DNA from 4 places in the Bradyrhizobium diazoefficiens genome. Region 2 is predicted to be linked to each of the others. Evidence: predicted binding sites of a transcription regulator. Region 2 holds the regulator's gene; each other region holds the start of a gene.

Evidence for each region. The regulator PhoB, encoded in region 2, activates phosphate uptake and scavenging genes when phosphate is short. The targets are predictions, from matches to a motif close to TGTCATNNANCTGTCAT.
Region 1: the regulator PhoB is predicted to act here: its motif matches at 3,307-3,323, upstream of JJC00_RS22805 (RNA degradosome polyphosphate kinase).
Region 3: the regulator PhoB is predicted to act here: its motif matches at 5,689-5,705, upstream of JJC00_RS14310 (UDP-2,3-diacylglucosamine diphosphatase).
Region 4: the regulator PhoB is predicted to act here: its motif matches at 3,763-3,779, upstream of JJC00_RS23175 (DUF47 domain-containing protein).

The regions. Positions count from the first base shown of each region.
Region 1 is NZ_CP067102.1:4,852,410-4,860,122, forward strand. It holds gene JJC00_RS22780 (YrhB domain-containing protein) at 1-37, opposite strand, end outside; gene purN (phosphoribosylglycinamide formyltransferase) at 37-693, opposite strand; gene purM (phosphoribosylformylglycinamidine cyclo-ligase) at 708-1,781, opposite strand; gene JJC00_RS22795 (CDP-alcohol phosphatidyltransferase family protein) at 1,936-2,478, shown strand; gene JJC00_RS22800 (DnaA ATPase domain-containing protein) at 2,578-3,255, shown strand; gene JJC00_RS22805 (RNA degradosome polyphosphate kinase) at 3,397-5,589, shown strand; gene ppx (exopolyphosphatase) at 5,605-7,107, shown strand; gene JJC00_RS22815 (TerC family protein) at 7,155-7,713, opposite strand, start outside.
Region 2 is NZ_CP067102.1:752,411-760,123, reverse strand. It holds gene argF (ornithine carbamoyltransferase) at 1-707, opposite strand, end outside; gene JJC00_RS03495 (aspartate aminotransferase family protein) at 707-1,909, opposite strand; gene JJC00_RS03490 (GcrA family cell cycle regulator) at 2,363-2,875, shown strand; gene phoB (phosphate regulon transcriptional regulator PhoB) at 3,116-3,823, opposite strand; gene phoU (phosphate signaling complex protein PhoU) at 3,855-4,571, opposite strand; gene pstB (phosphate ABC transporter ATP-binding protein PstB) at 4,583-5,404, opposite strand; gene pstA (phosphate ABC transporter permease PstA) at 5,401-6,246, opposite strand; gene pstC (phosphate ABC transporter permease subunit PstC) at 6,248-7,237, opposite strand; gene pstS (phosphate ABC transporter substrate-binding protein PstS) at 7,386-7,713, opposite strand, start outside.
Region 3 is NZ_CP067102.1:3,139,890-3,147,602, forward strand. It holds gene JJC00_RS14280 (cystathionine gamma-synthase family protein) at 1-396, shown strand, start outside; gene JJC00_RS14285 (CHRD domain-containing protein) at 563-982, opposite strand; gene JJC00_RS14290 (c-type cytochrome) at 1,136-2,062, shown strand; gene JJC00_RS14295 (Lrp/AsnC ligand binding domain-containing protein) at 2,092-2,337, opposite strand; gene JJC00_RS14300 (hybrid sensor histidine kinase/response regulator) at 2,453-4,432, opposite strand; gene thiD (bifunctional hydroxymethylpyrimidine kinase/phosphomethylpyrimidine kinase) at 4,710-5,510, shown strand; gene JJC00_RS14310 (UDP-2,3-diacylglucosamine diphosphatase) at 5,729-6,541, shown strand; gene JJC00_RS14315 (glycosyltransferase family 4 protein) at 6,541-7,584, shown strand; gene JJC00_RS14320 (threonine/serine dehydratase) at 7,713-7,713, shown strand, end outside.
Region 4 is NZ_CP067102.1:4,926,810-4,934,522, forward strand. It holds gene JJC00_RS23160 (peptide chain release factor 3) at 1-1,591, opposite strand, end outside; gene sugE (quaternary ammonium compound efflux SMR transporter SugE) at 1,749-2,063, shown strand; gene JJC00_RS23170 (inorganic phosphate transporter) at 2,056-3,060, opposite strand; gene JJC00_RS23175 (DUF47 domain-containing protein) at 3,076-3,720, opposite strand; gene JJC00_RS23180 (branched-chain amino acid ABC transporter permease) at 3,877-4,845, opposite strand; gene JJC00_RS23185 (branched-chain amino acid ABC transporter permease) at 4,847-5,710, opposite strand; gene JJC00_RS23190 (ABC transporter substrate-binding protein) at 5,783-7,003, opposite strand; gene JJC00_RS23195 (ABC transporter ATP-binding protein) at 7,052-7,713, opposite strand, start outside.

The sequences.
Region 1 (7,713 bases), 4.0 Mb from region 2:
CGGCTTCGGCAAGTGCCATAGCCTGGTCGGGCGACATCAGGTGGTGACCATCGGCGCAACCAGAAAATTCTCCGACGCCGAACTGCCTGTCGTCCTGCACACATCGCCCTCGATCCGAATCTTGCCGGTCGCAAGCAGGCTCAGCGCGGCAGGATAGATGCGGTGCTCGACTTCGAGGATGCGCTCCGACAGCGTCTCCGCCGTGTCGTGATCGCTGACGGGCACGGCGCCCTGCATCACGATCGGGCCAGCATCAGTCTCGGGGATGACGAAATGCACCGTCGCGCCAGACAGCTTGACGCCGGCGCGCAGGGCCTGTCCATGCGGATCGAGGCCCGGGAACGACGGCAGCAGCGACGGATGGATGTTGAGCATCCGCCCGTACCAGGCCTTGGCGAATTCGGCGGTGAACAGACGCATGAAGCCGCCGAGGCAAATCAGCTCGATGCCGTGCTGGTCGAGCGCTCCCTGCAGCACTGCCTCGAAGCCGGCGCGATCCTTGCCGAACGGCTTGCTCTCGATCACCTGCGTTTTCACGCCGGCCGCCTTGGCCCGTTCGAGCCCGGGCGCGTCGGCCTTGTTCGAGATGACGAGCGATATCTCCGCCGGGAAATCCGCGGCAGCCGCTGCCTTGATCAGCGCGGACATGTTGGAACCGCGGCCGGAAATCAGGATAGCGACGCGGCGCTTCATCACAGCGCCAGTCATCAGAGTGCCATGTCGAGATGGCCGTTATAGACGACGCAATGCTCGCCCTCGGCCGGAATCACGGTGCCGAGCTGCGCCACGGTCTCGCCGGCGCCGGTGAAGACCCGCACGACTTCGTCGACTTTCTCAGGCTCGACGATCGCGATCATGCCGATGCCGCAGTTGAAGGTCCTGAGCATTTCGAGCTCGGCGATGCCAGCTTGCGCTGCCAGCCATTTGAACACCGGCAGCACCGGCAGGCGCGCCAGATCGATGCCGACGCCAAGATGTGCCGGCAGCACGCGCGGAATGTTGTCGGTGAAGCCGCCACCGGTGATGTGGGCGAGGCCCTTCACCGCAGCCGTTTCGCGAATCGCGCGCAGGCAGGATTTGACGTAGAGCCGCGTCGGCGTCAGCAGCGCGCCCCCGAGCGTCATGACCGGCGCGAACGGCGCCTGCGCCTCGAAGCCGAGGCCGGACTGTTCCACGATCTTGCGCACCAGCGAGAAGCCGTTGGAGTGCACGCCCGACGAGGCCAGGCCGATCACGGCGTCGCCCGCGGCGATGTCCTTGCGCGGCAACAGCGTGCCCCGCTCGGCGGCGCCGACGGCAAAGCCGCCGAGATCATAATCGCCGTCCTTGTAGAGACCGGGCATTTCGGCGGTCTCGCCGCCGATCAGGGCGCAGCCGGATTCGCGGCAGCCTTCGGCAACGCCGGCGACGATCGCGGCGGTCGCCTCCGGGTCGAGCTTGCCGCAGGCGAAATAGTCGAGGAAGAACAGCGGCTCGGCGCCCTGCACCACGAGGTCGTTGACGCTCATGGCGACTAGGTCGATGCCGATCCCGCCATGCAGGCCGGTCTCGATCGCGATCTTGACCTTGGTGCCGACGCCGTCGGCGGCCGCGACCAGGACGGGGTCCTTGAAGCCGGCCGCCTTGAGGTCGAACAGGCCGCCGAATCCGCCGATCTCGGCGTCGGCGCCGGGCCGTGCGGTGGCACGCACCATCGGCTTGATCAGGTCGACCAGGCGGTTGCCCGCGTCGATATCGACGCCTGAATCGGCGTAAGTGAGGCCGTTTTTGCGGTCGGTCATGCCCGATTTCCAGTGGGTTTGCGGCTGGTTACGTCGAATTCCGGGGACACGCAATGGCAAGCGTGGCGCCCCGCCCTATAGTATGTAGATATCAACCGGTTCAGCCTCCAAGGGGCCGGATTTCGAGGTCAGACCGGGTGCCGGGAAGCGCCGCGTGAGTATTCCGAATATCATTACCCTGGGCCGCATCATGCTGGTCCCGATCATCGTCTGGGCCATCGTGTCGAGCCAAATGGAGGTGGCATTCGCCGTCTTCCTGATCGCCGGCATCAGCGATGCCGTCGATGGCTTCCTGGCCAAGCGCTTCAACATGGCGAGCGAGCTCGGCGCCCTGCTCGATCCGCTCGCCGACAAGGCCCTGCTGGTCTCGATTTACCTGTCGCTCGGCATCTGGGGCGACATCCCACGCTGGATTGTGATCCTGGTGGTGTCGCGCGACATCATGATCGTCACGGCCGTGATCGTGTCCTGGCTGTTCGACAAGCCGGTCGAGATGAAGCCGTCGAAAGTATCCAAGCTAAACACAGCAGCTCAGGTCGCCTACGCGGCCCTGGTGTTGGCCGCGCTTGCCTTCGGCTTCCAGGCGGCGCCCTATGATATGATCCTGATGGGCTTGGTCACGGTGTTCACGCTCTCTTCGGTGTCACTCTATCTCGTCGAGTGGCTACAGCACATGAGCACGATCGACGGCAAATGAGAGCTAGCTGGGAAACGGCCCCGCAAAAGGCCAACTCCCGCCCGATATACCCGAATCTTTTCAAGCAAAGCCGGCGCGCCGGCACGGAGCAAAGCAAGCGTGGCAGGCCGCGTTCATCCCCGACAATTGGCGTTTTCGCTTCCGCACGCGGAGAGCCTCAGCCGGGACAATTTTCTCGAAGGCCCTGCCAATGCTGCCGGCCTTGCCCTGATCGATGGCTGGCCGGAATGGCCGAACCGGGTCATGTGGCTCGCCGGCCCCGAAGGCTCAGGCAAGAGCCATCTCGCCACGATCTGGGCCGAGGAGGCCGGCGCCCGCTCCACCACGGCCAATGCGCTGACCGCAGCCAGCGTCCCCGGCGCGCTCGCGACCGGCGCGCTGGTGGTCGAGGATCTCAAGGCCGGGGATTTTGACGAGCGCGCCCTCTTCCATCTGATGAACCTCGCCCGCGAGGACGGTGCCTATGTGCTGTTCACCGGACGCGAGGCGCCGGCGGCGGTGGAGGTCGAGCTCCGCGACCTCAGGTCCCGGCTTCGGACGATTCCCGTGATTTCACTTGCGCCGCCGGACGACCAGCTGTTCCGCGGCCTGATCGTCAAATTCTGCGCCGACCGCCAGCTCGCCGTGGACGAAAGCGTGGTGAGCTACCTCGCGACCCGGCTGGAGCGGTCGTCGGCCGCCGCCCGGCGCGCCGTGGAGCTGCTCGACGGTGAGGCGCTGCGGCTCGGCCGCCCCGTCACCCGGGCGCTCGCCGCCGAGCTGCTCCGGGACGCCTGACCGCCGAATCCCCTTAGCGCCGCTTGACGCGATGCCGCGGCGGAACATCAATGTCATCGAAACGTCATCGCGCTAACACATGCTCCGGCCGGTTTTGCGCATAAGTCGCAGATTGCGGCGAACTGGATGGACCGACTTCTCATGGACTCCGTGCAAGCAATTGAAACAAAAGAGAAAGCCACGGAAACCGAGGGCCTGCCGCCGATTGCCTCGAGCCCCGAGCGATTCATCAATCGCGAGCTCTCCTGGCTGCATTTCAACCGCCGCGTCCTCGAGGAGTCGGTCAATCCCAGCCACCCCGTGCTGGAGCGGGTGCGATTCCTGTCGATTTCCGCAAATAACCTCGACGAGTTCTTCATGGTCCGCGTCGCCGGCATCAAGGCACAGGTGCGCGAGGGCATCGCTGAACGTGCCCCCGACGGCCTGACGCCCTCCGAGCAGCTCGCGCTGATCAACCGCACCGTCTCCCGGCTCGCCTCCGACCAGCAGGCGATCTGGGCCGATTTGCGCGGCACGCTCGCCGACGTCGGCATCGTGCTGGTCGACGGCAAGGAGGTCACCAAGGCGGAGCGGACCTGGCTCGAGGATTATTTCCTCAACAACGTGTTCCCACTGCTGACGCCATTGGCGATTGATCCGGCCCACCCGTTTCCGTTCATCCCCAGCCTCGGCTTCACCATCGCGCTCCAGCTCACGCGCGCCATCGACGGCAAGCAGATGAACGCGCTGATCCGCATGCCCGGCAAGATCGACCGCTTCATCCGCCTGCCGGGCGACGGCAAGGTGGTGCGCCTGATCTCGCTGGAGCAGGTGACCGGCCTTTTCATCAATCGCCTGTTTCCCGGCTACAATCTCCACGGCCAGGGCGCCTTCCGCATCATCCGCGACTCCGAGCTCGAAATCGAGGAAGAGGCCGAAGACCTCGTCCGCCTGTTCGAGACCGCGCTGAAGCGCCGCCGCCGCGGGTCGGTGATCCGGCTCGAGATCGACGCCAAGATGCCGGAGCAGCTGCGCAGCTTCGTGCAGCACGCGCTCTCGGCGGCCGACGATGAGGTGTTCCTGGTCGACGGCGTGCTCGCCATGAACGAGCTGTCGCAGCTCACCCGTCTCGACCGGCCAGACCTCGAATTCACCCCTTACGTGCCGCGCCATCCCGAGCGCGTGCGCGAGCATGGCGGCGACATCTTTGCCGCGATCCGGCAGAAGGACCTGGTGGTCCATCACCCCTACGAATCCTTCGACGTGGTCGTGCAGTTCCTGCAACAGGCCGCGCGCGATCCTGACGTCGTCGCGATCAAGCAGACGCTCTATCGCACCTCCAACAACTCGCCGATCGTGCGCGCGCTGGCCGAAGCGGCCGAGGCTGGCAAATCCGTCACCGCGCTGATCGAATTGAAGGCGCGCTTCGACGAAGAAGCCAACATCCGCTGGGCGCGCGACCTCGAACGCGCCGGTGTGCAGGTCGTCTACGGCTTCCTCGAGCTGAAGACGCACGCAAAACTCTCGATGGTGGTGCGTCGCGAGGGTGGCAGCCTCACCACTTACGTCCATACCGGCACCGGCAACTATCATCCGGTCACCGCGCGTATTTATACGGACCTCTCCTACTTCACCTCGGAACCGACCATCGGCCGCGACGCCGCGCGCGTGTTCAACTTCATCACGGGCTACGCAGCACCAAGCGATCTGGAAAAGATGGCGGTGTCGCCGCTGACCCTGCGCAAGCGCATCATCGAGCACATCCAGGGCGAGACCGAGCACGTGCGTCACGGCAAGCCCGGCGCGGTCTGGATGAAGATGAATGCGTTGGTCGACCCCGATATCATCGACGCGCTCTACGAGGCGTCACAGGCGGGCGTGCAGGTCGAGCTCGTGGTGCGCGGTATCTGCTGCCTGCGACCCGGCATTCCCGGCCTGTCGGAGAACATCCGTGTCAAGTCGATCATCGGACGCTTCCTGGAACACGGCCGAATCTACTGCTTCGGCATGGGCCAGGGCCTGCCGAGTGCGAAAGCGGCTGTGTATATCTCGTCGGCCGATATGATGCCGCGCAACCTCGACCGCCGCGTCGAGGTGCTGTGTCCGCTGCAAAATCCCACGGTGCATCAGCAGGTTCTCGAGCAGATCATGGTGGCGAATCTGAAGGATAATGAGCAGAGCTGGCAATTGTTGCCGGACGGGTCCTCAACGCGTATGAAGACCGCGAAGGGCGAGGAGCCTTTCAACGTCCACAACTACTTCATGACAAATCCGAGTCTGTCTGGCCGTGGAAAGTCGCTCAAGGAATCCTCGCCGCGTCGTCTCACGCGCCGAAACGAACGCCATCAGTCCTGACCGGAGAGCTTTACCTTGAAACCGCCGCGCAAGCGTGGCGCTAGCGTCGCGGTCATCGACATCGGCTCAAACTCGGTTCGTCTCGTCGTCTACGAGGGACTGACACGGAGCCTGATTCCGATCTTCAACGAGAAGACGCTGTGCGGCCTCGGGCGTGAGGTGCAGAGCACGGGCCTGCTCGCGCCCGACGCCGTCGACAAGGCGCTGACCTCGCTGAAGCGTTTTCGGGCGTTGTGCCGCGTGATGCAGGTCGGCCGCGTGTTTGCGATTGCGACCGCGGCCTGCCGCGACGCATCCAACGGCCCCGACTTCATCGCGAAAGCCGAGCGCATCTGCGCCGTGAAGATCGAGATCCTGTCCGGACCGCGCGAAGCGAAGCTGTCGGCGCTCGGCGTGATCTCGGGCATTCACCGCCCCGACGGCATTGTCGGCGATCTCGGCGGCGGCTCGCTCGAGCTGATCGACGTGCGCGGGAACAGCGTGCGCAGCGGCGTCACCCTGCCGCTCGGCGGCCTCGCGTTGCAGGACCTCGCCCACAAATCGCTGAAGCGCGCCGACCGCATCGTGCGCGAGGCGATCGACGAGGTGCCGCAGTTCGCCGCCGGCCGCGGCCGCACCTTCTACGCGGTCGGCGGCACCTGGCGTGCGCTCGCCCGCATCCACATCATCCAGAGCGGCTATCCGCTCCAGGTGATGCACGGCTATTCGATTCCCGCGGCCGAGGCGCTCGATTTTGCCCGCCGCCTGCGGCGCCTCGCCGCCGTCGACATGCTCGCCGACATCGAGGTCGTCGCCGATGCGCGGCGCCCTCTCCTCACCTACGCGGCGCTGGTGCTCGAGCACATCATCCGGGTCGCAAAACCGAAGACCATCGTATTCTCGACCTTCGGCGTGCGCGAGGGGCTGCTGCACGAGAAGCTGTCCGAGGCGGAGCGCAACAAGGACGGTCTGATCTGCGCTGCCGAAGAGCTGAACCAGCTCTTGTCACGCTCGGCCAAGCACGCCCGCGAGCTGATGGCCTGGACCGATCGCCTGGCACGCGTGGTGAAGCTGCGCGAGACCGAGGAAGATCGCCGCCTGCGCCACACCGCCTGTCTTCTGTCCGACATCGGCTGGCGCGTCCATCCCGACCATCGCGGCGAGCAGACGCTGAGTCTCGTGGTCAACGCCAATTTCGGCGCGATCGACCATCGTGAGCGCGCCTTCGTCGGCCTGTCGGTGTTCTATCGCTATGCCGGCCTGAGCGAGGAGAACCAGCCGCCGCTGACTATGCAGGAACTGCTGACGCCGGCCCAGCTCGAACGCGCCCGCTTGCTGGGCGCCGCGTTCCGTGTCGCGCATCTGATCTCGGCGGCGCGCCCGGGCGTGCTGCCCGCCACGCATTTCCGCAACCAGGGGCGCAATCTGATGCTGGTGTTCGAGCACAGGCTCGGCGACCTCGTCGCCGACCGCGTCGGCAGCCGCTTCAAGCAGCTCGCCCGCCTGATCGCGCGCAGCGGATCGATCGTGCGGCGCTAGTTCACCTCTCCTGCGGGAGAGGTGAAGCACCTCTTCCTCGCAAGATTTTATTCCACCGAGACCTTGGCGTGCTGCTCGGAGGCTTCGAGCGCGGCGTGGCTCAGGCTGCGCCGGCGCCAGATCGAGCCGACCAGCAGCACGACGACGACGCCGAGCGCGGCGCAGAGATATTCGGCGCCACCGCCGCCATGGGCGAATTGCGGCGGGATGTGCAGAGTGCCGAGCATCTTGTCCAGCGAGGCGCCGAACGGACCTTCGGATAGCGTGTGCAGCTTCGGCGCGACGCCGGGATCGGTCGCGATCACCTCGCCCGCGATCCAGCCGAGCAGCGCAGCACCAGCCCAGACCAGGATCGGCAGCTTCGCGAGCAACGCCATGATCAGCGCCGCGCCCGCGACGATCAGGGGCACGCTGATGGCCAGGCCGAGCACCAGCAGCGGCACGCTGCCATTTGCGGCCGCGGCGACCGCAATGACGTTGTCGAGGCTCATCACGATGTCGGCGACGACGACGATCTGCACCGCCTGCCACAGATGCGAGGCCGACTCGACGCCGTCCTCGTCCTCATTTTCCGGCACCAGCAGCTTTGCCGCGATCACGATCAGG
Region 2 (7,713 bases):
TGCTCGCCTTCCTTGTCGCCCATCGACACCCAGGTGTCGGTGACGACGCAATCGGCACCCTTCACGGCGGCCTCGGGATCGGTGCCGAGCATGATCGGCGCGCCGTTGGCCTTGATGAAATCGCGCATCACCTTCTTCGGAGCGAGCTCCGGCGGGGTTGCGACATTGAGCTGGAACTTGAAGCGCTCGGCCGCGTGCGCCCAGGACGCCAGCACGTTGTTGTCGTCGCCGGTCCAGGCCACCGTCTTGCCCTCGATCGGGCCGCGATGTTCCTCAAAGGTCATGAGGTCGGCCATCACCTGGCAGGGATGCGACCGCCGCGTCAGGCCATTGATGACGGGCACGGTCGCGTTCGCCGCGAGCTCCAGCAGCGCCTCGTGATTGAGGATGCGGATCATGATGGCGTCAACATAGCGCGACAGCACGCGCGCGGTATCAGCAATGGTCTCGCCGCGGCCGAGCTGCATCTCGGCGCCGGTAAGCATGATGGGCTCGCCGCCGAGCTGGCGCATGGCGACATCGAACGACACGCGGGTTCGGGTCGACGGACGCTCGAAGATCATCGCCAGCGTCTTGCCTTCGAGCGGCCTGACCGGCTGATGCGCCTTCTGCTTCGCCTTCATGGCGGAGGAGGCCGCGAGCATGTTCTTGAGCTCCGACAGCGGCAGCTCGTTGATATCGAGAAAGTGCTTGGGACCCTTGCTCATCAGCTTGCCGCCCGCTTGCTACCGGACAGCGCAGCGCAGGCGCGTTCGAGCCGTCCGACGCTGTCCTCGATCTCGGCTTCGGTGACGATCAAGGGCGGCAGGAAGCGCACGACATTGTCGCCGGCGCCGACGGTGAGCAGCTTTTCGTTGCGCAGCGCTGCGACCAGGTCACCCGACGGCACCACGGCCTTGATGCCGATCAGGAGCCCCTCGCCGCGGACCTCGCTGACGACATCGGAATGGCGGTCGATCACCGAGGCGAGCTTCTGCTTGAGCAGCAGCGACATCTTTTGCACGTGGTCGAAGAAGCCGGGCTTGAGCATGACGTCGAGCACGGCGTTCGCAGCCGAGATCGCCAGCGGATTGCCGCCAAAGGTCGAGCCGTGCGAGCCGGGCCCCATGCCGGAGGCCGCGTCCGCGGTCGCCAGCACCGCGCCGATCGGGAAGCCGCCGCCGAGCGCCTTCGCCAGCGACATCACGTCAGGCGTGACGCCGGTGCGGCGATGGGCGAAGAGATCGCCGGTGCGGCCCATGCCGGTCTGCACCTCGTCGAAGGCGAGCAGCAGGCCCTTCTCGTCGCAGAGCTGGCGCAACGCCTTGAGGAAAGAAGGCGTCGCCGAGCGCACGCCGCCTTCGCCCTGGATCGGCTCGATCAGGATGCCGGCGGTCTGCGGACCGATCGCCTTCTTCACGGCCTCGATGTCGCCATGCGGGATCTGGTCGAAGCCGTCCATCGGCGGACCAAAGCCTTCGAGATATTTTGCAGAGCCAGTCGCAGCCAGCGTCGCCAGCGTGCGGCCGTGGAAGGCACCTTCGAAGGTGATGATGCGATAGCGCTCCGGATGCCCCTTGGAGAAGTGATGGTGGCGGACCAGCTTGATCACGCCCTCCAGCGCCTCGGCGCCGGAATTGCAGAAGAACACCAAGTCCGCAAAACTCTCGTTGCACAGGCGCGCGGCAAGCTTCTCGCCGTCCGGGCTCTGGAACAGGTTCGACATGTGCCAGAGTTTTGTGGCCTGCTCCTGAAGGGCTTTCACCAGCGCGGGATGGGCATGGCCGAGCGCATTCACCGCCACGCCCGAAGTGAAATCGAGATAGCGATCGCCATTGGTTGCGATCAACCAGACGCCTTCACCGCGCTCAAAACCGATGTCGGTCCTGGCGAAAACGGGGAGCAAATGCGGCGCTACGCTGTTGGCCATGATGATCTCTTTGGATGTTTCGGACGGCCTGAACGTGCGTTGCGCAGCGCATCATTGGTCCGGAAAACGAAACGTGCCGCCTTTTAAGGGCGGCACGCGTGACTATCTTATGCTTGGCGCCACGAGTGTCAATGCCGCCCGGAAAGCCCCGCGAAACGCTGATTCCGTAGTCTTGCGGTGCCAGATTTGCGGAGTTTTGGCCACGGAACATGTGGAAGCGAGTCGGCGGACTCTTGCGCGTGACTCACGCCATATTGTAGCGTTTGGCTTGTCAGATACGACATCTCGTGCAGCGGTTCTGATCCCAAGAGTCCTCATGTACCGGCGTAAACGTTCGGGCGTCTCATTGCGCCCGGCGAGCCTTAAGGGATTCTGGCGGCACGGGTTTTTCGAGGCTTAGGCATTCGTTGTGCGGCCCCAGGATGGTAGGCGCGCGACGAAGGAAAGGGTGCAATGACCGTTTTGACCTGGTCGGATGATCGCGTCGAGCAGCTGAAAAAGCTCTGGGAGGCCGGACTTTCGGCCAGCCAGATCGCCGCTGAGCTTGGAAATGTCACCCGCAACGCCGTGATCGGCAAGGTGCACAGGCTCGGCCTGTCCGGCCGCGCCAAGAGCCCGTCTTCGGCAGCTCCGCGGCCGCGCAAGGCACGTCCCGCGCAGCACATGATGCGGGTGAGCAGGCCCATCGCGCGCGGCAACACCGCGCTGGCGCAGGCCTTCGAGGTCGAGGTCGAGGCTGAACCGGTCACCTACGACAACGTGGTGCCGATGAGCCAGCGGCTGTCGCTGCTCGAATTGAACGAGGCGACCTGCCACTGGCCGGTCGGCGATCCCTCGAGCCCGGATTTCTTCTTCTGCGGCGGCAAGGCGCTCTCCGGGCTGCCCTACTGCGCGCAGCACTCACGGGTGGCGTATCAGCCGGCAGCGGATCGCAGGCGTGCGCCGGCGAAGCCGGGCCCGCGCTGAGTTAGCTGATCTGGCTGATTGCATCCGTTACATGATGACGGCTCAACACGTCCGATGTCGTCCCGGACAAGCGCGCCAACAGCGCGCGCAGATCCGGGACCCACAACCGCCGCAAGATGTGGTTACGGGGACTCGGAGCTACCTTTTTCACGCAACAAGTCCTGTGGTTATGGGTCCCGGATCTACGCTTACGCTTGTCCGGGACGACACCGATGTTGCGGCAATAGCTCGCTAAATCAACTACGCCTGCTCGGCCTTCGCGAATCGATCATCGAGCGCATAACCCGCGCCGCGGACGGTGCGGATCGGGTCCTGCTCGCGGCCGAGATTGAGCAGCTTGCGCAAACGGCCGATATGGACGTCGACAGTGCGCTCGTCGATATAGATGTCGCGGCCCCAGACGCTGTCGAGCAGCTGCTCACGCGAGAACACGCGGCCGGGGTGCTCCAGGAAGAACTCCAGCAGGCGATATTCGGTCGGGCCGAGATCGATCGGCCGGCCCGAGCGCGCCACGCGGCGCTTTTCGCGGTCGAGCTCGATGTCGCCGAAAGCCAAAACGGTAGCGAGCCGCTCGGGGCTCGCCCGCCGCAGCAGGCCCTTCACGCGCGCCAGCAGCTCGGGCACCGAGAACGGCTTGACGATGTAATCGTCGGCGCCGGTCGCAAGGCCCCGCACCCGCTCGCTCTCCTCGCCACGCGCGGTGAGCATGATGATCGGCAGCTGCTTGGTGTCGGACCTCGCGCGCAGCCGGCGACACAGCTCGATGCCTGACAGGCCCGGCAGCATCCAGTCGAGCACGATCAGATCGGGGATGTGCTCCTTGAGGCGGGTGTCGGCGTCGTCGCCGCGCATCACCGTCTCGACGTCATAGCCGTCGCCTTCGAGGTTGTAGCGGAGAAGCTCGGTCAGAGCTTCCTCGTCCTCAACCACCATAATGCGTGCGCCCATGGGGTCGTCGCTCCTTAAGGATTCAAGTATTTCAAGTATTGGGGACCGTCGTAGCGAAGGTCGTCATGTCGCCCTTCGGTCGCTTGTCGGTGATGGCCTGGCCTTCGATCATGTAGAACACGGTCTCGGCAATGTTGGTGGCGTGGTCGCCGATCCGCTCGATGTTCTTGGCGCAGAACATCAGATGGATGCAGAACGAGATGTTGCGCGGATCCTCCATCATGTAGGTGAGGAGTTCGCGGAACAGCGAGGTGCAGATGGCGTCGACTTCCTCGTCGCCCTTCCACACCGCCATCGCCGCCGGCAGATCATGCGCGGCATAGGCGTCCAGCACCGACTTGACCTGCTGCTGTACGAGGTCGGTCATGTGCTCGAGGCCGCGGAACAGCTTGAGCGGATGGAAATCCGTCTCCAGCGCCGCGACGCGCTTGCCCATGTTCTTGGCGAGGTCGCCGATGCGCTCGAGATCGGTCGCGACGCGCATGGCGCCGACGATTTCGCGCAAGTCCACCGCCATCGGCTGGCGGCGGGCGATCGTGAGCACGGCGCGCTCCTCGATCTTCTTCTGGAGCGCGTCGAGCTCGGCGTCGATGGTGACGACGCGCTGGCCGAGCGCGACGTCGCGGCGGATCAGCGCGTCGACGGAATCGACGATCATGCGCTCGGCGATGCCGCCCATCTCGGCGACCAGGCGAGTGAGTTCCTGGAGGTCGGTGTCGAAGGCCTTTGCGGTATGTTCAGAACCCATGTCCCGTCTCCTCAGCCGAACCGGCCGGTAATGTAATCCTGCGTACGCCGGTCGGTCGGCGACGTGAAGATCTTGCTGGTGTCGTCGAACTCGATCAACTCGCCGAGATACATAAAGGCGGTCTTGTCGGAGACGCGCGCCGCCTGCTGCATGTTGTGGGTCACGATCGCGATCGTGTAGTTCTCGGACAGCTCCTGGATCAGCTCCTCAACCTTGGCGGTCGAGATCGGGTCCAGCGCCGAGCAGGGCTCGTCGAACAGGATCACCTCGGGCCGCACCGCGACCGTGCGGGCGATGCAGAGGCGTTGCTGCTGGCCGCCGGAGAGCGACAGGCCGGAGGCGTTGAGCTTGTCCTTGACCTCGTTCCACAGCGCGCCGCCGCGCAGCGCCTTCTCGACGCGGTCGTCCATCTCCGATTTCGAGATCTTCTCGTAGAGACGGATGCCGAACGCGATATTCTCGTAGATCGTCATCGGGAACGGCGTCGGCTTCTGGAACACCATGCCGACGCGGGCGCGCAGCAAATTGAGGTCGAGCCTGGGGTCGAGGATGTTGGTCTGGTCGAGCATCAGCTGACCGGTGACGCGCTGGCCCGGATAGAGGTCGTACATCCGGTTGAAGATACGCAGCAGGGTCGACTTGCCGCAGCCCGACGGGCCGATGAAGGCCGTAACGCGGTTGGTGCCGAGCGCCAGATTGATGTTCTTCAGCGCGTGGTGCTCGCCGTAATAGAAGTTGAGGTTGCGCACCGTCACCTTGGCGGGCGCCTCCGGCAGAACCGGCGCCTGCGGCAGTCCACCGGCCGCGCTCATCGATACGGAAAGATCACTCATTTTGCGGTCCTCTCGGCGCCAAGAATGCGCGCGCCAATGTTCAGGGCAAGCACGGTCAGCGTAATCAGCAGCGCGCCGCTCCAGGCGAGCTGCTTCCAATAAGCATAGGGGCTCTGGACGAAGTTGTTGATGGTGACCGGCAGGTTCGCCATAGTCTTGTTCAGGCCGAGGCTGAAAAACTGGTTCGACAGCGCGGTGAAGAGCAGCGGCGCGGTTTCGCCGGCGACGCGGGCGGTGGCGAGCAGCACGCCGGTGATGAGACCGGAGCGCGCGGCACGATAGGCGATCCGCTTGATCACCAACGAGCGCGGCAGGCCAAGGGCGGACGCCGCCTCACGCAGCGCGTTCGGCACCAGCAGCAGCATGTCCTCGGTCGTGCGCAGCACCACCGGGATCACGATGACGGCGAGCGCGAGCGAGCCTGCGATCGCCGAGAAGCCGCGCATCGGCACCACCACCGCGCCGTAGATGAAGAGGCCGATGATGATCGAGGGCGCCGACAGCAGGATGTCGTTGATGAAGCGGATCACCGAGGTCAGCTTGTCGTTGCGGCCGTACTCGGCGAGGTAGGTGCCGGCGAACAGGCCGAGCGGCGCGCCGATGCCGACGCCGATCACGGTCATGATCAGCGAGCCGACGATGGCGTTGCGCAGGCCGCCTTCAGTCGAGCCCGGAGGCGGCGTGTCCGTGACGAACAGATCGAGGTTGAGACCTGCCACGCCGTTGTAGAGCAGCGTGATCAGGATCAGCGCGAGCCAGGTGACGCCGAAGGCGGCGGCACCAAAGCAAAGCCCGCGGATCACGATGTCCTTGCGGCGGCGGCGTGCGTAAATCGGGTTCATGTCAGTTCCCCGCCTTCTTTTCCAGACGCATCAGCATCAGCCTGGCGCCTGCGAGCACGAAGAACGTCAGCACGAACAGCAGCAGGCCGAGCAGGATCAGGCCGGATTGGTGCAGGCCGTCGCTCTCGGCGAATTCGGATGCGATCGCCGCCGAGATCGTAGTGCCCGGCGAGAAGATCGATGACGAGATGCGGAACGAGTTGCCGATGATGAAGGTCACCGCCATGGTCTCGCCGAGCGCGCGGCCCAGCGCCAGCATGACGCCGCCGATGATGCCGACGCGGGTGTAGGGGATCACCACGCTGCGAACGACCTCCCAGGTGGTGCAGCCGACGCCATAGGCGGCCTCTTTCAGCACCGGCGGCACAGTCTTGAACACGTCGACCGAGATTGAGGTGATGAAGGGCAGCACCATGATCGCGAGGATCAGTGCGGCGTTGAACAGGCTGAGATAGGACGGCGGACCAGCGAAGATCGCGCCCAGCACGGGAACGCCGTCAAAAATCTTGATCATGAAGGGCTGGAAGGTGTTGGCCAGGAACGGACCCAACACGAAGAAGCCCCACATGCCGTAGATGATCGAGGGAATGCCGGCGAGGAGCTCGATCGCCATGCCGATCGGCCGGCGCAGCCATTGCGGGCAGAGCTCGGTGAGGAAGATCGCAATGCCGAGACCGACCGGAATGGCGATCAGCATCGCGATGAAGGAGGTGACGAGCGTGCCGTACATCGGTCCGAGCGCACCGAGCACGGGCGGATCGGCCGACGGCGCCCAACGCTGGGTCCACAGGAACGCGAAGCCGTATTCCTTCATCGCCGGGAAGGCGCCGACGATCAGCGACAGAATGATGCCGCCGAGAATGAGGAGCACCGAGATCGCGCTGAGCCGCGTGATCCAGTAGAAGGTGACATCGCCGAGCTTGAACGCGCTCAAGGCCTTGGCGCGATCATATGGTCCGGCGTCGTCGACGATATCGCTCTGAACGGCCATCTCTGCCACGCCGATCCCCTGTACCCGTTTGTATACGCTTGTTGTCGGTTTCGCGCCCCGGACGCAGCGCGATGCTGATCCGGGCCGAAAAGTCGTGCGGTCCGCGATGCGGCCGTTGGAGGCCGCAGCGCGTCCGGAGAGAAAGAGCTTAGCTCTTGATCTCGGCAGCCCAGGTCTTCTCGATCAGCTGGACGACGCTGTCGGGCATCGGGATGTAGTCGAGCTCTTCAGCCGCCTTGCCGCCGTTCTTGAAGGCCCAGCGGAAGAACTTGATGGCTTCCTGCGAGGCCGCCTTGTCGGTGGCTTCCTTGTGCATGAGGATGAAGGTCGCAGCCGTGATCGGCCAGGACTTGTCGCCGGGCTGGTCGGTCAAGATGACGTAGTAGCCGGGAGCCTTGGCCCAGTCGGCGTTGGAAGCGGCCGCCTGGAAGGCTTCGACGGTCGGCTGCACCGACTTGCCAGCCTTGTTGATGAGG
Region 3 (7,713 bases), 2.4 Mb from region 2:
GCGAACAGCAATGCGCGCCTCGTCGCGGACTATCTGCGCGACCATGCCAAGGTGGCCAAGGTTCACTATCTCGGTCATCACGAGGAGACCTCGCCGGCCGGACGCGTGTTCGCGCGGCAATGTCTCGGTGCGGGATCGACGTTCTCGTTCGACATCGTCGGCGGTCAGGCGGCGGCGGAGAAATTCCTCAATGGCTTGCAAATCTTCAAGCTTGCGGTCAGCCTTGGCGGCACGGAATCGCTGGCGAGCCTGCCGGCGACGATGACCCATTCCGGCGTCCCCGCCGACATCCGTCGCAAGATCGGCGTTCTGGACTCCACGATCCGGCTGTCGATCGGCATCGAAAATCCGTCGGACCTGATCGCGGATCTCGAGCATGCGTTGAGTGCGGCTTGAAAGGGCTATTCGTGTCACGGATGGCGGACAGCTCGCATTGAGCCTGCTTTTCCACGTCGGTTTGCGCGACTGCGAATTCAGCCGACAAAAAAGCATTCCCGCAGAATCGAAAAGGCCGGGCGCTCCCTCCTGCGCCCGGCCTTCGCCGATGACGTTTTTATAAAACCTACTTGGTCACCTGGCCGCGGATTTCGCCGCCCGGGTTGGCCGCGGTGTGAATGTTGACGTAGAGCTTGCCGGCGAGGAGATCGGCGGCCTGCGCGTCGGTCAGCGTCGCCGAGCCCTCAGCCGGGCTCTTGGCAGCACCCGGGATCGGCACCATGACGCCGGCATTCTTGCCGGTCTCGGCGGGGCCATGGAAATGGGCGGCGGTGGCGGGGCCGGAGAGGCCGGAATAGGTCAGTTTCCAGGACAGCTTCTTGGTGGCGGCGTCATAGTCGAGATCGGCCGCGCCGGTGCCGCTGCTGGCGGTGGCGGGCACTTCGGACTTGCCGTCCAGCGTCGCCTTCAGTTTCTCCGCGCTGGCCGAGCCTGCGAATGCGACGGCGGCTCCGAGCGCCAGCGTGGCAAAAAGCGCTTTGTTCATGGGTCTCTCCCTATTGACGCCTGATTGCGGTCAACTTGCAAACAGTGCGGTTCCGACTTTATTCCCGGATTCCGATCAAACCATCTAAATTATTCGTGGCTGGAGCGGCTGCGGGATGATCCGTAAATTCGCCCGAGCTCGATGGGATCCCGAATGCTGCGACGAATAATTTCTGTCATCCTGATCGCCGCCGTCGCAAGCCTCGCCGGCTATTGGTGGCTGACCGGGCCGACCGCCTTGGCCTTGCCGGCGCCGGCGCGCGGACCCGATCTCGCAAATGGACAGGAGCTGTTCAACGCCGGCGGATGTTCGTCCTGCCACGCCGTGCCCAATCAGCCCGATCGCCTGCGGCTCGGCGGCGGGCTGGCGCTCCGTTCGCCGTTTGGCACGTTCTATGCGCCGAACATTTCCCCTGATGCCACCGACGGCATCGGCCGCTGGACCGAGGTCGATTTCGTCAATGCGGTGATGCGCGGCATCTCGCCCGAGGGCACGCACTACTTCCCGGCGTTTCCCTACACCTCCTACCACATCGCCAAAGTCGACGACGTCCGCGATCTCTTTGCGTATCTGAAGACGCTGCCGCCGGTGCCCGGCCGGGTGCGCGACCACGATTTGCCATTTCCCTTCAACATCCGCCGCAACGTCGGCATCTGGAAATTGCTGTTCATGGATGTCCGGCCGTTCATGGCGGATGCAGCGCGGTCCGTGCAATGGAATCGCGGCGCCTATCTCGTGAACGGTTTCGGCCATTGCGCCGAATGCCACAGCCCGCGCAACGCCCTCGGCGGTGTCATCCGGGGCGAGCGTTTTGCCGGCGGCCCCAATCCCGAGGGCAAAGGCTGGGTGCCCAACATCACGCAGAAGGGCATCAGTAGCTGGAGTGAGAAAGATATTGCCGACTTCCTCGAGACCGGCGACATGCCAGAAGGCGACACTGCATCAGGCTCGATGCGGCCGGTGATCAAGAACCTCGCGCAATTGACACCCGAGGATCGCGCCGCGATGGCCGCTTACCTGAAGTCGCTGCCGCCAATCGACGGCCCGACGCCGCCCAAGCGCAAGGAAGGTGACGGCTGAACGCTGCAGCTTGCGCCGATCGCGCCCAACTAGCTCGTGCCGAACGCCTTGAAGGTGATGATGGTGAGTGTGTCCTGGATGCCGGGCAGCACCTGCACCTTCTCGTTGACGAAGTGGCCGATGTCGGTGTCCTTGTCGACATAGAATTTCACCAGCAAATCGTATTGGCCGGCGGTGGAGTAGATCTCGGAGGCGATCTCGGCTTCGGCGAGCGCATTGGCCACCGTGTAGGACTGGCCGAGCTTGCATTTGATCTGGACGAAAAAGGGAACCATTGCAGTCACTCCGAAGGCGTATTCTTCCGGCTAATAGGCCAAAACCGTCCGGATTTAGCAAGCGGACTTGCTGCCCGCGGGGATAAGCCGCCCGCGCGCCAATACCGGTTCTGCCCTACGAAATCACCGTGGCCGCGGCAAAGGCGTCCCTGAGCCGCTGGGCGAGCTCGGCCTTGCGATAGGGCTTGGTCAGCACGACGGCCTGCGCCTGCGCGCGACCCTGCTCGACCAGGGTCTCCAGCGCATAGCCGGAGGTGAACAGCACCGGCAGGTCCGGCCGAATTCGCCGAGCCTGGTCGGCGAGCTCCCAGCCGCTCATCCCGCCGGGCATGACGATATCGGTGAACAGCATGTCGATGCCGGGGTCGGCGCGTAGCCGTTGCAGGGCCTCCCGGCCGTTGACGGCGGCGACGACGCGATAGCCGAGTGCCTCGACCCGGAGGATCACCGAGGAGCGCACGAACGGATCGTCCTCAGCAATCAGGATAGTCTCGTGGCCGCGCGGCGCGGCATCTTCGCTGTCCGGCATGTCGGTTGGCGAGTGTCCGCCGCCGGCGCGCGGCAGGTAGATCCGGACCGTCGTCCCGAGGCCCTGTTCGCTATAGATCGAGACATGGCCGTCGGATTGTTTTGCGAAGCCATAGACCATGCTCAGCCCGAGCCCCGAACCCTTGCCGACCTCCTTGGTGGTGAAGAACGGCTCGAAGGCGTGCTCGATGACCTCGGGCGTCATGCCTTCGCCGTCGTCGGTGACGGAAATCAGCGTGTAGGCGCCGGATGCCACCTCCGGGTGCCGGGCGCGATAGTCCTCGTCGATTGCGGCGAGCTCGGTGCTCAGCGTCAGACGTCCGCCTGATGGCATCGCGTCCTGTGCGTTGAGCGCAAGGTTCAGCACGGCGGATTCAAGCTGGGCGCGATCCGCAAAGGCCTGGATGGTGCCAGGACCGAACGCCGTCTTGATCTCAATGTTTTCGCGCAGGGTGCGCTTGAGCAGCTTGAGCATGGACTCCAGCAACTCGCGGCAATCGATCGGCTTTGGCTGGAGCAATTGGCGGCGGCTGAATGCCAGCAGTCGCTGCGTCAGCTCCGCGCCGCGTTCGCCGGACTCGCAGATGTCGTCGGCAAATTGTCGCAAATCGGGCCGCGTCTTGAGCTGCTCGCTGAGATGCTCGGCGTTGCCGATGATGACAGTGAGGAGATTGTTGAAGTCGTGGGCGATCCCGCCGGAGAGCTGGCCGACCGTCTCCATCTTCTGCGCCTGCTGGAGCTGCTGCTCGGTCAGCTTGCGCGCGGTCAAATCGTGGATGATGCCGACGTAGATCAGCTCGCCGTCCTGCCACGCCTGGCCGACCGACAGATCCATCGGAAAGCTCGACCCGTCCTTGCGCAGGCCGGCGGTTTCCCCGGTTGCGAAGCGCCGCGCGTGACCGGCGGATGGGCGCCTCTCCTCGCTCGACATCAGCATGCCGATGTCGAGATTCATGACCTCGGCAGCGCGATAGCCGAACAGCCGTTCGCAAGCGGGATTGAACAGCAGAATGCGGGCTTGCGCGTCGAACAGGATGACGCCGTCGACCGCGGTCTCGACGACCGCGGTGAGCCGCGTCATGCTCTCGCGCATCGCGCGCTGGGCGTCTCCGACCTGCCGCAGCAGCAGCGTCGCGTCCCGGCTCTTGATCTCCTCTTCTTCGAGCGCGGCCTGAACCTTCTGCAGCTCGAACGGGGAGGGAATCTTCAGGATCTTCGGCAGCAGGGGCCAAAGTGCACCGGCAGTGAAGATGGAGGCCGCAGCCGTGACCGCCTTGACGATACCCTCGATGCCGTAGATCGGGACCCAGAGCGTGTAGATCGACAGCACATGTGTCAGGCCGCATGCCATGATGAAGATCGCAAACGCCCAGTAGACCCAGCCGAATTGGAGGTCGCGCCGCTTGGTGACGAGAATGGTGAGAGCGAACGGGATCGAGAAATAGGCGATGGCGATGATGGCGTCGGAGGCGACGTGCAGCCAGATCAGCTCGGGCTCCCACAACAGGCAGATGCCGAGCGGTGACAGCATCGACGAATCGAGGAGACGTTCGAAAAAGGCCCACATGATACAATCCCGTGAGGGTTGCAGGCCGGGGCGGCCCGCAACGTCGCATCGCCAGCGAATCGAACAACATTTCACTCATCTTGATGGGCGCGCCAAGGCCGGATGATGCCCGGGCCATATTTTCGCTGCATGTGCACGTTTCCGGGACGACAATCCTCCGTAAGACTTGGCCTGATTCGCCGGCGCTGGCCGGTCCGGCTTGCTGGGGTTCGGGGGGCGCGCTAGGACAGGTCATGACTTCGAAAAGCCTGGCTTCGAAAACGCGGAAAATCACCCCATGACGACGCCCGTGGCGCTCACCATCGCCGGCTCGGATTCCAGCGGCGGTGCCGGCATTCAGGCCGACCTGAAGACTTTTGCCGCGCTCGGCGTCTACGGCGCGTCTGCGATCACGGCGCTGACGGCGCAGAACACCAAAGGCGTCACCGGAATTCATGCGGTGCCGGCTGCGTTCGTCACCGCGCAGATCGATGCGGTGTTCTCTGATCTCGATGTCGGCGCGGTCAAGATCGGCATGGTGGCGCAGGCCGAGAGCATTGATGCGATCGCTGCTGCGCTGTCGCGCTGGAAGCCCGGCCATATCGTGCTCGATCCCGTGATGGTCGCGACCTCCGGCGATCGCCTGCTGGCCGCGGAGGCGGTCGAGGCATTGCGCACGAAGCTGATGCCGTTGGCGTCGGTGATCACGCCCAATTTGCCGGAGGCGGCCGCACTGCTGGACGAGCCGATTGCGCGAGGCGAGGCCGAAATCGAAAGCCAGGGGCGTCGTCTGCTCGGCCTCGGCTGTCGCGCAGTGCTGATCAAGGGCGGGCACGGCGAGGGCACCGAGAGCGTCGACTATCTCGTCAGCGCCGACAAAACGATCGCGCTTGCCGCCCCGCGGGTCGCCACCCAAAACACCCATGGCACCGGCTGCTCGCTGTCTTCCGCGGTCGCGGCGAGCCTTGCCAAGGGCGAGGATCTCGAGACGGCCGTGCGCAATGCCAAGAGCTGGATCAGCGCGGCGATCACTTCGGCCGACCGCTTCAGTGTCGGCCACGGCCACGGGCCGATCCATCATTTCCACAAGTTTTACTGACGCTGGCTTCGCGCGGCGCGATGGTTCCTGCCGTTAACCAATAAGCCGATCCGGTTCCGGGCTTTTTGCGGGCGCCCCTTGCCGCCTCATGTCGCCTGATTGTCGCATGCGACTGATATTCGCGGGGAGGGCGAGGCGAGGTTTGATTCGTATCTGAGGGTGCCTCAAAGGTTCAATTGGTCATCCCCCTGTCACGGGACATTGTTACAGGCTGTCGCATGGGAAGCTACGATGTGAGTGACGAGAGCCCTGAAAGGCGCTTTCGCACCTTGTTCATCTCCGACGTTCATCTCGGAGCCCGCGGCTCGCAAGCCGACCTGTTGCTGGACTTTCTGCGCTACCACGATGCCGACACCATCTATCTCGTCGGCGACATTGTCGATGGCTGGGCGCTGAAATCGAGCTGGCACTGGCCGCAATCGCATAACGATCTGGTCCAGAAGCTGCTGCGCAAGGCGCGCAAGGGCGCCAAAATCATCTACGTGCCCGGCAATCACGACGAGTTCCTGCGCAACTATTACGGCACGCATTTCGGCGGCATCGACGTCGTCGAGAACACCGTCCACACCGGCGTGGACGGCAAGCGTTATCTCGTCATCCACGGCGACATCTTCGACCTCGTGGTGCAGAACGCGCGCTGGCTCGCCCATCTCGGCGACAAGGCTTACGACTTCGCGATCCAGATGAATCGCTTCGTCAACTTCTTCCGCCGCATGTTCAAGGTACCGTATTGGTCGCTGTCGCAATGGGCCAAGCAGAAGGTCAAGAACGCGGTGAACTATATCGGCGCGTTCGAGCAGGCGCTCTCGGCCGAAGCACGGCGTCATGACGCCGATGGCGTGATCTGCGGCCACATCCACTACGCCGTGATCCGCGACGAGAACGGCATCCGTTACATGAACTGCGGCGACTGGGTCGAGAGCTGCACCGCGCTCGTCGAGCACGATGACGGACGTTTCGAGATCATCACCTGGGCGGACCATTTGCAGAAGCCGGCGCAAGTTCCGCAGGTGGCAGCAAGGGCTGCTTGATGCGCATCCTGGTCGCGACCGACGCCTGGCACCCGCAAGTCAACGGTGTGGTTCGGACGCTGACCAAGCTCGCTGACGCTGCCGCGACGTTTGGCGTCGAGTTCACGTTCCTGACGCCGCAATCGTTCCGCACCTTTGCGATGCCGAGCTATCGCGACGTGCGGCTTGCGATGCCGCGCCCGGCGCGCATCGCAAAGCTGATCGAGGAAGCGCGGCCCGACAGCATCCATATCGCGACGGAAGGGCCGATCGGCCTGATGGTCCGCCGCTATTGCCGCCAGCGCAAGCTGCCGTTCACGACCAGCTTCCACACCCGCTTTCCCGAATATGTCCGCGCGCGCGTGCCGGTTCCGGGCTCGCTGATCTGGCGGGCGCTGCGCCGCTTCCACAGCCCGAGCCGCGCCGTGATGGCGGCTACGCCTGCGCTGGCCCGAGAGCTCGGCGAGCGCGGTTTCGACAATGTCGTGCTGTGGCCACGCGGCGTCGACACCCATTTGTTCCATCCCCGCGCCATCGACCTCTGCCTGCCGGCCCCGGTGTTCCTCTCGGTCGGCCGCGTCGCGGTGGAGAAGAATCTCGAGGCGTTCCTCGACCTCGATCTGCCCGGCACCAAGGTGATCGTCGGCGACGGCCCGGCGCGCAACGCGCTGGAGGAGGCCTATCCCGACGCGATTTTTCTGGGGGAGAAGCACGGCGAGGAGCTGGCCGACATCTATGCGGCAGCCGACGTCTTCGTGTTTCCGAGCAAGACCGACACGTTCGGCCTGGTCCTGCTCGAGGCGCTGGCGAGCGGCCTGCCGGTCGCGGCCTTCCCGGTGAAGGGACCCCGCGACGTCATCGGCGATGCGCCGGTCGGCGCGCTGGACAATGACCTGCGCAACGCCTGCTTCGCGGCGCTCGACATTTCCAGGCAGGCCTGCGTCGAATTCGCCGCCAATTACACCTGGGAGGCCTCGGCGAGGGCTTTTGTGGACAGCATCCGGGCGGTCGGCGCCGTGCTGTCCGGCCGGACCGGCTCGGAACAGCCACGCTACGTCGCCTGAGTGGGGTAGATTCTTGTTTTGACGCGTTTTCTTCACGCGAACCGGTATCCACTTCGCTCGAAAACGCTATGGAATCCTCGCGCGGAGGTGTCTTGCCCGCGCCTCATCGGGCGCGATAACATCGCCCCA
Region 4 (7,713 bases), 3.9 Mb from region 2:
TGGTGAACTCGATGCCCTCGGCGCGTTCCCTGGTGTAGCCGAGATAGAACTCGTTCCGGGCCAGATACACGGGATCGCCGTCGACATCGTCGGCGATGCTCGAGGTGTTTGCTGCGAGGAACGCGTCGAGCTTCTTGCGATCCTCCGAAGAGACCCAACGCGCGAGCTGGAATTCGCTCACCTCGAACTCGACCGGCAGCGAATATTCCGCTTCCAGCCGCGCCTTGAGCACGTCGAGCTGCAGCGCGCCGACCACGCCAACCAGCGCCGGCGCGCCGTCGCGCGGACGGAACACCTGCACGACGCCCTCTTCCGACATCTGCTGAAGCGCTTCCTTCAGCTTCTTCGCCTTCATCGCGTCAGTGAGACGGACACGGCGGACGATTTCAGGCGCGAAGCTCGGCACGCCGACAAAGTTGAAATCCTCGCCCTCGGTCAGCGTATCGCCGATGCGCAGCGTGCCGTGATTGGGAATGCCGACGACGTCGCCGGCAAAAGCCTCGTCCGCGACCGAACGGTCCTGGGCAAAGAAGAATTGCGGACTCGACAGCGGCATGCTCTTGCCGGTGCGCACCAGCTTCGCCTTCATGCCGCGGCTGAGCTTGCCGGAGCAGAGCCGCGCGAACGCGATGCGGTCGCGGTGGTTCGGATCCATGTTGGCCTGGATCTTGAAAACGAAGGCGCTCATGCGCGGATCGGTCGCTTCGACCCTGCGCTGATCGCTGTCCTGGGCACGCGGTTCGGGCGCGAACTTGCCGAGGCCTTCGAGGAGGTCGCCGACACCGAAATTGCGTAGCGCGCTGCCGAAATAAACCGGCGTCAGATGGCCCTCGCGAAACGCGTCGAGCTCAAATGGCTTTGAGGCTTCAGTCACGAGCTCAAGCTCGTCCTTCACCCCGGAGACGTCGAGGTTCGCATTGAGCTTGGCGAGCTCAGCGATCTCGATCTGCTGCGCAGCGCCCGTCTTGGCGCCGCCGCCTTCAAGCAGGCGTACGCCGCCATTGACGACGTCATAGGTGCCGAGGAAGTCGCGGCCGCGGCCGACCGGCCAGGTCATCGGCGTGGTATCGAGTGCCAGCGTCTTCTCGATCTCGTCGAGCAGCTCGAACACGTCGCGGCTCTCGCGATCCATTTTATTGATGAAGGTGATGATCGGGATATCTCGAAGACGACACACCTCGAACAGCTTGCGGGTCCGCGCCTCGATGCCCTTGGCGGCGTCGATCACCATGACCGCGGAATCGACCGCAGTCAGCGTACGATAAGTGTCTTCCGAAAAGTCTTCGTGACCCGGTGTGTCCAGCAGGTTGAAGACAAGACCTTCAAACTCGAAGGTCATCACCGAGGTCACGACCGAAATGCCGCGCTCGCGCTCGATCTTCATCCAGTCCGAGCGGGTGTTGCGCCGTTCGCCCTTGGCCTTGACCTGGCCGGCCAGATTGATGGCGCCACCGAACAGCAGCAGCTTTTCGGTCAGCGTGGTCTTGCCGGCGTCCGGATGCGAAATGATCGCAAAAGTGCGCCGCCGCGACACTTCAGCGGCAAGCGGGGAACGGGCCGGCGATTCGGCTGTGGTGGCGATGTCGGACATGGCGGGAGCGTTTGGCAGGGAAAATGGGCCTGATCAAGCCTGATTTGGTGATTGCAGAGCGTTCCGGCCAGCCCCATATCGCCCTTTTGGGAGGGACGGCCCTCCTTTTCACAAGTCATGTCCGCGGGGACGACCCTGCCTTGAATGGAGGGTCGTCATGGCCTGGAGCATCCTGTTCTTCGCCGGTCTTCTTGAGATCACCTGGGCGATCGGCCTGAAATATACTGAGGGTTTTACCAGGCTGGTTCCGTCCGTCATCACGCTCGCGGCCATGGCCGGCAGCGTGATCCTGCTCGGACTCGCTCTCAAGTCACTGCCCGTCGGAACCGCCTATGCCGTCTGGACCGGCATCGGCGCGGTCGGCACCGCGGCGCTCGGCATCATCCTGCTCGGCGAGCCCGCCACCGCGCTTCGCCTCGCCAGCATCGGCCTGATCGTTGCCGGCATCGTCGGGCTGAAGCTCGTTACCTGAAGATCTGGACCGCCCACCAGCTCAGCGCCGCGACGATGGCCGAGGCCGGGATCGTGATCACCCAGGCATAGACGATCGAGCTCGCCACGTTCCAGCGCACCGCCGAGACGCGGCGGGCCGCGCCGACGCCGACGATGGCGCCGGTGATGGTGTGGGTGGTCGAGACGGGAACGCCGAGGAAGGTGGCCATGAACAGGGTCACAGCTCCCCCGGTCTCGGCGCAAAAGCCCTGCATCGGCGTCAGCTTGGTGATGCGCAGGCCCATGGTGCGGACGATGCGCCAGCCGCCCATCAGCGTGCCCAGCGCCATCGCGGCCTGGCAGGACAGCACCACCCAGAACGGCACCGTGAATTCGCCGCCGAGATGGCCCTGCGAATAGAGCAGCACGGCAATGATGCCCATGGTCTTCTGCGCGTCATTGCCGCCATGGCCGAGCGAATAAAGCGAAGCGGAGGCAAATTGCAGGATACGGAAGGCGCGGTCGACCGCGAACGGTGTCGAGCGCACCGAGGCCCAGGACACGATCGCGACCAGCATCATCGCCAGGAGGAAGCCGACCAGCGGCGACAGCACGATCGCCAGCACCGCCTTGGTCAGTCCGCTCCAGACCGCCGCCGATAGTCCGGCCTTGGCCATCCCGCCGCCGACGAGGCCGCCGATCAGCGCGTGCGAGGACGAGGACGGAATACCGAGCGCCCAGGTCACGAGATTCCAGACGATGGCGCCGACAAGCGCCGCGAAGATCACCTGGGCATCGACGATCGCGGGATCGATGATACCGGTGCCGATGGTCTGGGCAACGTGCAGACCGAACACCATGAAGGCGACGAAATTGAAGAACGCAGCCCAGATCACCGCGAATTGCGGCCGCAACACCCGGGTCGAGACGATGGTCGCGATCGAATTGGCGGCGTCGTGCAGGCCGTTCAGGAAGTCGAACAGCAGTGCGACGGCGATCAGTCCGACCAGGACGGGAAGACCCAACGCAGCATCCACGGCGCGGCCCCTGCCCTAAACTTGCTCGATGACGATGCTGTTGATCTCGTTCGCGACGTCGTCGAAGCGATCGGCGACCTTTTCGAGATGGTCGTAGATCTCGACGCCGACGATGAAATCCATCGCATTGCCGTTGCGATGCTTGTGGAACAGCTCCTTCAGACCGATGTCGTGGAGGTCGTCGACGCGGCCCTCCAGCTTGCCCAGCTCTTCCGTGATCGCCGACAGCATCGCGACGTTCGGGCCGATCGATTGCATGAGCGGCAGCGCACGGCCGACCAGATTGGCGCATTCGATCAGGAGCCCGCCGATCTCGCGCATCGGCGGCTCGAAGCTGCGAACCTCGAACAGCATCACGGCCTTGGCCGTCTGTTGCATCTGGTCGATGGCGTCGTCCATCGAGGTGATGAGATTCTTGATGTCGCCACGGTCGAACGGCGTGATGAAGGTGCGGCGCACCGCCGTCAGCACCTCGCGCGTGATGTTGTCGGCGTCGTTCTCGAACTGGTTGACGCGCTGGCAATAGACCGGCGTCTCCTCGCCTCCGTTGAGCATGCCCTGAAGTGCAATCGAACCCTGGATCACGGTCTGGGCGTGGCGGTCGAACAGGTCGAAGAACCGTTCTTCCTTGGGCAGGAACGCGCGAAACCATCGCATCATGGGGATAGGCTACCGGTTGGAAATGGCCCGGCCCGAACGGGCCGTCATAAAACTGTCATAGACCATTTTCGCTCCACGCGCGTGTCATCTCACGCCCGCGAAGCCGGCTCATCCACCGCTTTCACGCACCAATCAAACTGCTGCGATATCAATGATTTAGAGCGACCGCCGGAAGTAATGGGCGACTTCGCCAACGACGCCGCGGCGGAAGGTGAGCACACAGATCACGAAGATCGAGCCCTGGATCACCGTCACCCACTGGCCGAAGCCGGCCAGATATTGCTGCATGGCGATGATCGCGAAGGCGCCGACCACCGGACCGAAAATAGTGCCGAGACCGCCGACCAGCGTCATCAGCACGACCTCGCCCGACATCGACCAATGCACGTCGGTGAGCGAGGCGTTCTGCGCCACGAACACTTTCAGCGCGCCGGCAAAGCCTGCCAGCGTCCCCGACAGCACGAACGCCAGGAACTTGTACTGGTCGGTCCGGTAGCCGAGCGAGATGGCGCGCGGCTCGTTCTCGCGGATCGACTTCAGGACCTCGCCGAACGGCGAGTTGATGATGCGGTAGATCAGCAGGAAGCCCGCGAGGAAGCCGACCAGCACGACATAGTAGAGCACGGTCGGCTTGGACAGGTCGAGGACGCCGAACATGTGCCCCTGCGGAATGCCCTGGATGCCGTCCTCGCCATGGGTGAACGGCGCCTGGAGGTAGATGAAGTACAGCAGCTGCGACAGCGCCAGCGTGATCATCGAGAAATAGATGCCCTGGCGGCGGATCGAGATGTAGCCGGTGATGAGCGACAGCCCGAATGCCGCAGCGATACCAACGAGGATGCCGAGCTCGGGCGGCAACGCCCATACTTTCAGCGCGTGCGCGCTGCAATAGCCGGCGGTGCCCATGAACATCGCGTGGCCGAACGACAGCAGACCGCCATAGCCGATCAGAAGATTGAAGGCGCAGGCGAGCAGCGCGAAGCACAGGGCCTGCATCACGAAGAACGGATAGACTCCCGTAAAGGGCACCGACGCGAGCAGCAGCGCCATCACCGCGAACACGATCATCTCGTCCCGCATCGCGCGCGGGGTCATCGGCAGCGTGTCGTCCGTCAAGGCTGTCATATCAGGCTGCCCTTCCCGTCAATCCCGTTGGCTTCACCAAGAGCACCAGCACCATCAGCACGAAGACGACGGTGTTGGAGGCCTCGGGATAGAAATATTTGGTCAGTCCCTCGATCACACCGAGCGCGAAGCCGGTGATGATGGAGCCCATGATCGATCCCATGCCCCCGATCACCACCACCGCGAACACCACGATGATGAGGTCGGCGCCCATCAGCGGCCGGACCTGGTTGATCGGTGCCGAGAGCACGCCGGCGAGCGCCGCGAGGCCGACGCCGAGGCCGTAGGTCAATGTGATCATGCGCGGCACGTTGATGCCGAAGGCGCGCACCAGCGTCGGATTTTCAGTGGCGGCACGCAAATAAGCGCCGAGCCGCGTCTTCTCGATCAGGAACCAGGTCGCAATACACACGACCAGCGAGAAGATGACGACCCAACCGCGATAGACGGGTAAGAACATGAAGCCGAGATTCATGCCGCCCTTGAGCTGGTCCGGAATGGCGTAAGGCATGCCGGAGGAGCCAAAGTAGTTCTGGAACACACCCTGCACGATCAGTGCGATGCCGAAGGTCAGCAGCAGGCCGTAGAGATGGTCGAGCCCGGTCAGCCATTGCAGCATGGTCCGTTCCAGGATCATGCCGAAGATGCCGACGATGATCGGCGCCAGCAGCAGCGCCCACCAGTAATTGATGCCGCCGAGGTTCAGCAGGAAATAGGCGACGAAGGCGCCCATCATGTAGAGCGCGCCATGGGCGAAATTGATGATGTTGAGCATGCCGAAGATGACGGCGAGCCCGAGACTGAGCAACGCGTAGAACGAGCCGTTGATCAGTCCCACCAGTAGCTGTGCGTAGAGAGCCTGCATCGATCCAGCACCCAGTCCCTTCGGCGTTCCCAAAGTAGCGCCCGCCGGTGAGCTGCCGGCGGGCTGTTGGTCTTACTTCTTGAGCAGCGCGCACTTGCTCTCAGAGAGCGGCGTGAAGGCCTGGTCGCCCGGCACCGTGCCGACGAGCTTGTAGAAGTCCCACGGTCCCTTGGACTCGGAGGGCTTCTTCACCTCGAACAGATAGGCATTGTGGATGGTGCGACCGTTGGGCTGGATCTCGCCCTTGCCGAACAGATCGTCTTCCGTCGGCATCGACTTCATCTTCTCGACGACCTTGACGCCGTCATGCGGATTGCCGCCGAGCGCGTCCAGCGCCTTGAGATAGTGGCGCACGCCGGCATAGACGCCCGCCTGCACCATGGTCGGCGGAGCGCTGCTCTTCATCTTCGCCGAGAACCGCTTGGAGAAGGCGCGGGTCTGGTCGTTCATGTCCCAGTAGAAGGTCTCGGTGAAGTTCAGGCCCTGCGCGGTTTCCAGACCGATCGCCTTGACGTCGGTGAGGAACAAGAGCAGCGCCGCCAGCTTCTGGCCGCCCTTGACGATGCCGAACTCGGCAGCCTGCTTGATCGTATTCGTGGTGTCGCCGCCGGCATTGGCAAGGCCGATGATCTTGGCCTTGGAGGCCTGCGCCTGGAGCAGGAAGGACGAGAAGTCCGGCGTGTTGAGCGGATGCTTGACGCCGCCGACGACCTTGCCGCCGTTGGCGGTGATGACGGCGGTGGTGTCGCGCTCGAGCGCCGCACCGAAGGCGTAGTCCGCAGTCAGGAAGAACCAGGTGTCGCCACCGGCCTTCACCAGCGCCTGGCCCGTGGTGTGCGCCAGCATGTAGGTGTCGTAGGTCCAGTGCACGGTGTTGGGCGAGCACTGCGCGTTGGTGAGGTCGGAGGTCGCCGCCCCCGAATTGATGTAGACGCCGTTCTTTTCCTTCACGACGTTGTTGACGGCGAGCGCTACGCCGGAATTCGGCACGTCGACGATGATGTCGACCTTGTCGACGTCGAACCACTGCCGCGCGATCGCGGTGCCGATATCCGGCTTGTTCTGGTGATCGCCCGAGATGATGTCGATCTTCCAGCCCTTGCCCGCGAGGCCGGAATCTTCAACAGCCATTTGGGCTGCGAGCGTCGAGCCGGGCCCACCGAGGTCGGCATAGAGACCGGACTGATCGGACAGCGCACCGATCTTGACCGTCTTGTCCTGCGCGAAGCTCGCGCCAGCGGTGGTAACGGCCAACGCAGTGCCGAGCAACAACGATGCAATCGACTTTTTCATGCTACTTCCCTCGTGAATCTTCTCGTGACCGTCCGGCCCTTGGCCGTCCTAGACGCCGAGATAGGTGTGGAGCTTGTCCATGTTGGCGGCAAGCTCCGCATTGGAAAATCCGTCAATGATCTTGCCGTGCTCGACGACGTAATAGCGGTCGGCGACGGTGGATGCGAACCGGAAGTTCTGCTCGACCAGAAGGATCGTAAAACCTTCCTTCTTCAGCCGCGCAATGGTGTGACCGATCTGCTGAATGATGACCGGCGCGAGACCTTCGGTCGGCTCGTCCAGCATCAGGAAGCTGGCGCCGGTGCGCAGGATGCGCGCGATCGCGAGCATCTGCTGCTCGCCGCCTGACAGCTTGGTGCCCTGGCTGTTGAGCCGCTCCTTCAGGTTCGGAAACAGATCGAAGATCTGTTCGAGCGGCAGTCCGCCCGGGCGCACCACCGGCGGCAGCAACAAATTCTCCCGCACGTCGAGACTGGCGAAAATCCCCCGCTCCTCCGGGCAGAACGCGATGCCCATGCGCGCGATCTTGTCGGAGGTCGCGCGGATGACGTCCTGGTTGTTGAATTTGATCGAGCCGGCACGTTTGCCGATGATGCCCATGATCGACTTTAGCGTGGTCGTCTTGCCGGCGCCGTTGCGCCCGAGCAGCGTGACGACCTCGCCTGCGTTCACGTCGAAATTGATCCCGTGCAGGATATGGGACTCGCCGT